Regions from separate parts of the Dactylosporangium sp. NPDC048998 genome, predicted to be linked through region 1. Evidence: riboswitches for the same ligand, from Rfam matches in the RefSeq annotation. Region 1 holds a riboswitch; the other holds the start of a gene.

Region 1 (3,441 bases):
CGTCGAGGCAGTCGCGCACTCGCGCCGGGGTGTCCACGCCGCCCAGCGCGTACACCGGGACGTTCACGACGAGGGCCATGCGCGCGAGGGCGGCCAGGCCCAGCGGCGGGCCGTACCCGGGCTTGGAGCGGGTCGGGAAGATCGGCGAGAGCGTCGCGTAGGCGACGGCGTCGTCCGCGGCGGCGGCGCAGAGCGAGTCGAGGTCGTGGCACTTGCGCAGGGCCGGGTCCTCCTCCAGCAGCAGCCGGCCGCCGACCGCGTCGAGCGCGACGCGCAGCTCGGCGGCAAGCTTGAGGCGCCGCCGCGGCGGGAGGTCGTGCTCGCGCAGGACCACCACCCGCGCCCCGCCGTCGATGGCCAGCGCGACCACCTCCGGCAGCGGGCGCCCGGCCTGCCGGCGGTCGGTGAAGACGATGAGGCCGTGCTCTATGGGCGCTACCACGGCATACCTCCGGTCGGGCTGGATGCGGTCGCGTGCAGGCGGCGGGGGATCCGGCCGGCGAGGTGCGCCAGCCGCCCGGCCCGCACCGCCAGGCGCATCGCCTCGGCCATGCGCGCCGGGTGCTCGGCCCGGGTGACCGCGGAGGCGAGCAGCACGCCGTCGCAGCCGAGCTCCATCGCCAGCGCGGCGTCGGAGGCGGTACCGATGCCGGCGTCGAGGATGACCGGGACGGTGACCTTCTGCCGGATCAGCGCGATGTTGTGCGGGTTGCGGATGCCCATCCCGGAGCCGATCGGCGCGCCGAGGGGCATGACCGCGGCGCACCCGGCGTCGGCCAGGCGCTGGGCCAGGATCGGGTCGTCCGAGGTGTACGGCAGGACGACGAACCCGTCGCCGACCAGCTGCGCGGCCGCGGCGAGCAGCTCGACCCCGTCCGGCAGCAGGGTGTCCTCGTCGCCGATCACCTCGAGCTTCACCCACGCGGTGCCGAACGCCTCCCGCGCCAGGTGGGCGAGCTTCACCGCCTCGGTCGCCGTGTAGCACCCGGCGGTGTTGGGCAGCACCCGCACGCCGCAGCGCTCGATGACGCCGAGCAGCGACGGCGCGGCCGGGTCGAGCCGGCGCAGGGCGACGGTGACCAGCGCGGTGCCGCTGGCGCGGATCGCGGCCTCGAGCGCGGCGTGGCTGGTCGCTCCCCCGGTGCCGAGGATCAGCCGCGAGGGCAGCTCGACGCCGTCGAAGACCAGGAGGTCGAGGTCGTCAGCCACCCTGCACCGCCGTCAGCACCTCGACGTGGTCGCCGTCGGCGGGGCGGGTGTCCGCCCAGCGCGACCTCGGCACCACGTCACCGTTGAGGGCGACGGCGATCCCGCGCGGATCGTCTCCGGCGAGCGTGCGCACGACGTCGGCGACGGTGGTGTCGTCGTCGACGGTCGATGCGACGGCATTGACAACGAGGTGCATAAGGCTCACTCCTGCCTCCCTGCGCCGGCATGATCCGGATCAGGTTCGACGGTCGGGGGCTCACAGCCCCCCTCTCAGCCCGGTCACACCGGACTCCCGTGGGGTACGCCTCGACCATAACGCCGCCGCCGGGCTCAGGTAAAGCGCCGCGCCCCGAACGCGTCGATATCAACGCTGGTAGCGCCGTCGACGACCAGGTCGGCGATCACCGCGGCGGTGACCGGGGCCAGGAGCACGCCGTGGCGGTAGTGCCCGGTGGCCACCAGGGTCCGCGCGCCGGGCGGGCCGCCGGGGAGCGGGCCGAGCACCGGGGCGTTGTCCGGCGTGCCGGGGCGCAGGCCGGCCAGGGTCTCGGCCAGGGCCAGCTCGGCCACGCCGGGCAGCAGGTCGGCGGCCGGGCGGAGCAGGTCGAGCACGCCGCCGGCGGTGACCGTGGTGTCCGCGCCGCGCTCCTCCTCGGTCGCACCGACGACCAGTTCGCCGTCGGCGCGCGGCACGAGGTACACGTGCCGGCCCGCCGCCACGCCGCGGATCACGTGCCGGACCAGGGGCTCCGCGCCGCGCAGCCGCAGCAGCTGGCCCTTCACCGGGCGCACGGGCAGGCCGGTCAGCGGCGCCGACCCGACGCCGTTCGCGACGATGATCACATCATCCCGCAGTGTGGAAAGCTCATCGACCTTCTGCGATGTGAACCGCAGCGGCAGGCCCCGCAGGGCGCTCAGCAGCAGCCGCGGGTCGGCCTGGTGGTCGCCGGGGGCGAACGCGCCGCCGCGCACCCGTGGGGACAGCAGCGGCTCCCGCTCGCGCAGCTGGCGGCCGGTGAGCGGCTCGATCGGCGTCCCGGCGCGCCGGTAGTAGCCGACGAGCCGGTCGATCTCGGCCTGGTCGTCGGCGGTGAGCGCGACCAGCAGCGTGCCCTCGGTGCGGTAGCCGATCGGCCGTCCGGTGCGCTCCCGCAGGCGGGCGGCGAAGCCGGGCCAGCGGCGCATCGACTCGAGCATCAGCGCCTGCAGGGCCTCCTCACCGAAGACCGCCTCGGCGGTGGGGGCGAGCATGCCGGCCGCGACCAGCCCGGCGCCGCGCGTGGGGTCGGGGTCGTAGACGGTGACGTCGCGCTCGCCCCGCTCGAGCAGCTCGAACGCGACGGCGAGCCCGATCACCCCGCCCCCGACGATGCCGACGGTCATGCCGTCACCTCCGCCCAGCCCGGCTCATGCCGCGAACTCCGCGGCGGCGGCGTACGGGTCCGCCGCGCCGCTGACCGCGCCCACCACGGCGACCGCGTGCGCGCCCGCCGCGAACAGCTCGGCGGCCCGCGCCGCGGTGACCCCGCCGATCGCGACGACCGGCACGTCGACCGCCTCGGCGACCGCGCGCACCCCGGCCGGGCCGATCGCCGCCGGCAGCCCGGACTTCGTCGTGGTCGCGAACGCCGGCCCGACGCCGAGGTAAGAGGCCCCGTCGGCGACCGCGCGCCGGGCCGTCTGCGGGTCGCGGGCGGTCGCGCCGAGGATCGCGGCCGGGCCGAGGATCCGCCGGGCCGCGGCCACGGGCAGGTCGTCGGCGCCGACGTGCCCGCCGTCGGCGCCCGCGGCGAGCGCGATGTGCAGCCGGTCGTTGACCAGGCAGGTGCGGCCCAGCTCGCGGCACATGGCCAGCACGCGCACGGTCAGCTCGTAGGCCTCCCGGTCGGTGACGGCGTCCTCGGGGCGCACCTGCACGACGTCGAAGCCCGCCCGCAGCGCCGCGGCGACCACGTCCAGGGTGTCGCGGCCGGGCCGGGTGTCGGTGACGAGATGCAGTCGTCCAAGGCTGTGCACCGCGATAGTTTTTCAGAATGCAGCAGGTACGACTCGGCCGGTCCGGCCTCCAGGTCTCCGAAATCTGTCTCGGCATGATGAGCTACGGCTCGTCCGCCTGGCGCGACTGGGTGCTCGACGAGGACGCGGCCGACCCGTTCGTGCGGCGCGCGGTCGAGGCCGGGATCACGTTCTTCGACACCGCCGACGTGTACTCGCTCGGCGAGAGCGAGCGGG
Region 2 (3,441 bases), on a different contig from region 1:
AAGCGCTGTTTCTGCTCGTCGGTGCCGACCAGCTTGAGCGGCTGCGGCACGCCGATGGACTGGTGCGCCGACAGCAGCGCGCCGACGGCCGGGTTGACCGAGCCGGTGAGCATCAGCGCGCGGCAGTAGTCGAGATTGGTCAGGCCGAGCCCGCCGTACTTCTCGTCGATCTTCATCCCGTAGGCGCCCAGCTCGCCGAGCGAGCGCAGGACCTCGTCCGGGATGCGCGCGTCGCGTTCGATCTGCTGGCCGTCGACCTCGGCGGACAGGTATGCGGCCAGCTTCGCGCGGAACTCGGCGCCGCGCGCTTCGGCGGCCGGATCGAGCTCCGGCAGCGGGTCGATGAGATCGAGGCGGAACCGGCCGAGGAAGAGCTCCTTGCCGAAGCTGGGCTTCTTCCATTCGGTTTCGCGGGTCTCCTCGATGACCTTGCGCGCTTCCCGCTCCGCGCGCACCGACGTGGAAACCATGGCCACCCCCAGGTAGACGGGTCCTAGGTGGAGAGGAACCTATCGCCAGGTTATTACCCACGGGTAGGGTTCGCCATGCCTCAGCCGAGGCAGCGGGCGAGGATCGCCGCGGCGACCTCAGATGGCGCCTGATCGGGGATCCAGTGACTGATCCCCGCAAGCGGGACGAACCGGTAGTCCGCGTCCACGTGCTCGGCGCAGGTGCGGGCGGCCGTAGCGCCGATGGCCAGGTCGCCGTCGCTCCACACGTACGTCGTGGGCACCCGCGCCGGGCCCAGCCCGACGAGGTCGAGCGGGCTCATCGCGCGGTACCAGTTCAGCGCCCCGGTCAGCGCGCCGGGCTCCAGCAGGGGCCGCACGTAGGCGTCGACGCCGGCCGCGTCTAGCCCGGACCCGTCGAAGATCCGCCGCAGCCGCCGCGCGTCGTCCTCCAGCAGCAGCTCCTCGGCCCGGCCCACCTCGCGAAACACCTTGATGTAGGCGGAGCGCTCGCGCTGGTCGGGGTCGGTGGCGTAGGCGTGGGCCATGGCGTGCGGGTGCGGCACCGAGATCGCGGTGAGCGTGCGGACCCGCTCCGCATGGCGGATCGCCACCTGCCAGGCGCAGATCGCGCCCCAGTCGTGGCCGACCAGGTGTACCGAGGCAGGTTTATCGAGCCCCAGCTCGTCGAGCACGGCCACGGCGTCCAGGGCGCACTCGGTGATCCGGTAGGCCTCGGCCCCCTCGGGGCGGGCGCCCGGCGAGACGCCCCGCTGGTCGAGGGCGTAGGTGCGCAGGCCGGCGGCGTGCAGCGCTGGGGTGACGGCCGCCCACTCGCCGCTGTGCTGGGGGAAGCCGTGCAGCAGCAGCACCGGGTCCCCGTCCGCCGGCCCACCGGCCACCACGTCGAACCTCAGCGAGCGCGCCGTGATTTTCATGACCAGAGACTAGGGGTCAACAAGGTTCACTGTTACCTTCGGGAAACAACTTCACATCCGACAGGGGAGCGCACAGCGCTGAGAGTGCGGCCGCCACGCGGCGCCGCAGACCCTCGAACCTGATCTGGGTAATGCCAGCGCAGGGAGCTCGGTCACCTCACGCCAGCCGCCATGTCCGTCCGTTCGTCCGGCGGCCGTGGCGTCGCGTCTCCTTCTGGTTCACCCCCGAACTAGGAGGTACTGCCAATGCAGACCCGTTGGCGCACCGTCGACATCGTCGTCGCGTCGATCATCGCCGTGGCCTTCGCCGCGGTCTTCGCCGCCTGGAACCAGCTCTGGAGCGCCCTGGACAGCTTCGCGCTGCCCTGGCGGGCCGTCATCTACGGCGTGTGGCTGGTTCCGGCGGTGCTCGGCCAGCTCATCATCCGCAAGCCCGGCGCCGGCCTCTTCACCGAGCTCGTCGCCGCCGTCATCTCGACCCTGTTCGGCTCCCCCTGGGGGCTCACCGTCGTGGTGTCGGGCCTGCTGCAGGGCGCCGGCGGCGAGTTCGGCTTCGCGGCGACCGGCTACCGCTCGTACAAGCTCGGCAACGCCCTCGTCGCGGGCGCCCTGGCCGGCGTGGGCGCGACCCTGTTCGACCTGACCAACTTCTACTCCGGCGTGTTCACGACCGGGCAGCAGTGGACCTACGCCGCGCTCGTCGCGGCCAGCGGCGCGGTGATCGCCGGCGCCGGGAGCTGGGCCCTGCAGCGCGCCCTGTCGAGGACCGGCGTGCTGGACCGCTTCCCCTCCGGCCGGGAGCGGGTCGCGGTCTGAGCACCGTCGAGTTTCGCGGGTTCGGGTGGCGGCACGCCGGCCGCAAGGCCTGGGCGGTCCGCCACCTCGACCTGCGCATCGAGCACGGCGAGCGGGTGCTGCTGCAGGGCGCCTCGGGCGCGGGCAAGTCCACCGTGCTCGCCGCGATGGCCGGCCTGCTCGCCGAGGACTCCGGCGAGCAGGAGGGCGAGGTCCTCGTCGACGGCCGCCCGGCCCTGCAGCTGCGCGGCGAGACCGGCATCGTGTTCCAGGACCCGCAGACCCAGCTGGTCATGAGCCGGGCCGGCGACGACGTCGCGTTCGGCCTGGAGAACCGGGGCGTGCCCCGTGCGGAGATCTGGCCCCGGGTCGACGCGGCCCTGGCGGCGGTGGGCTTCCCGTATGGCCGGGACCGCGGCACCGCGGCGCTGTCCGGCGGCGAGCAGCAGCGGCTGGCTATCGCCGGGGTCATCGCGCTGCGCCCCGGGCTGTTGCTGCTCGACGAGCCGACCGCCAACCTCGACCCGGAGGGCGCGCAGTTGGTCCGCACCGCCATCGCCAAGGCGCTGCGGGACCTCGACGCGACGATGGTGCTCGTCGAGCACCGGGTCGACGAGGCGCTGCCGCTGGTCGACCGCACGATCGTCATCGGCGAGGACCCGGACGCGGTGTGGACGCCGAGCGCGCCCGGGTCGCCGCCGATGCCGGCCCGCAAGGCCCCCGGGCCGCCCGGCGAGGCGCTGCTCACCGCCGAGGGGCTCGGGCTGCGGCACACGGACAGGACGATCGACGAGGTCGTACTGCGGGGGCAGGCCCTCGCCGTCGAGGGCCCCAACGGCGCCGGCAAGACCACCCTGGCGCTGCTGCTCGGCGGGCTGACCCGGCCCAGCCGCGGCCGGGTCGTGGCCGCGCCGGCGCTCGCCGGCCGGGACGCCGCCCGCCCGCCGCACCGCTGGCGGGCGGGCCGGCTGGCCGGGCGGATCGGCTCGGTGTTCCAGAACCCCGAGCACCAGTTCGTGACCGACACCGTGCGCGCCGAACTCGCGCTGGGCGGCGCGTCCCCGTCTACCGTCGACGAGCTGCTGTCCCGCCTCTACCTCGACCGGCTGGCGCTGGCCAACCCGTTCACCCTCTCCGGCGGCGAGCAGCGGCGGCTCAGCGTGGCGACCGCGCTGGCGGCGGCACCGCGGGTGCTGGTGCTCGACGAGCCGACGTTCGGCCAGGACCTGCGCACCTGGCGCGAGCTGGTCACGCTGCTG

What was found. Region 1 has a riboswitch for thiamine pyrophosphate ahead of thiS (sulfur carrier protein ThiS). Riboswitches for the same ligand answer to the same signal wherever they lie in the genome.
Region 2: another riboswitch for thiamine pyrophosphate. It lies ahead of ACGFI8_RS22690 (ECF transporter S component); the one in region 1 lies ahead of thiS (sulfur carrier protein ThiS).

Annotation. Positions count from the first base shown of each region.
Region 1 is NZ_JBICTV010000018.1:95,318-98,758, reverse strand. It holds gene ACGFI8_RS31550 (thiamine phosphate synthase) at 1-442, opposite strand, end outside; gene ACGFI8_RS31545 (thiazole synthase) at 436-1,188, opposite strand; gene thiS (sulfur carrier protein ThiS) at 1,202-1,405, opposite strand; TPP riboswitch at 1,404-1,514, opposite strand; gene thiO (glycine oxidase ThiO) at 1,540-2,592, opposite strand; gene thiE (thiamine phosphate synthase) at 2,617-3,225, opposite strand; gene ACGFI8_RS31525 (aldo/keto reductase) at 3,243-3,441, shown strand, end outside.
Region 2 is NZ_JBICTV010000009.1:202,161-205,601, reverse strand. It holds gene ACGFI8_RS22700 (acyl-CoA dehydrogenase family protein) at 1-470, opposite strand, end outside; gene ACGFI8_RS22695 (alpha/beta fold hydrolase) at 551-1,387, opposite strand; TPP riboswitch at 1,440-1,551, shown strand; gene ACGFI8_RS22690 (ECF transporter S component) at 1,634-2,203, shown strand; gene ACGFI8_RS22685 (ABC transporter ATP-binding protein) at 2,200-3,441, shown strand, end outside.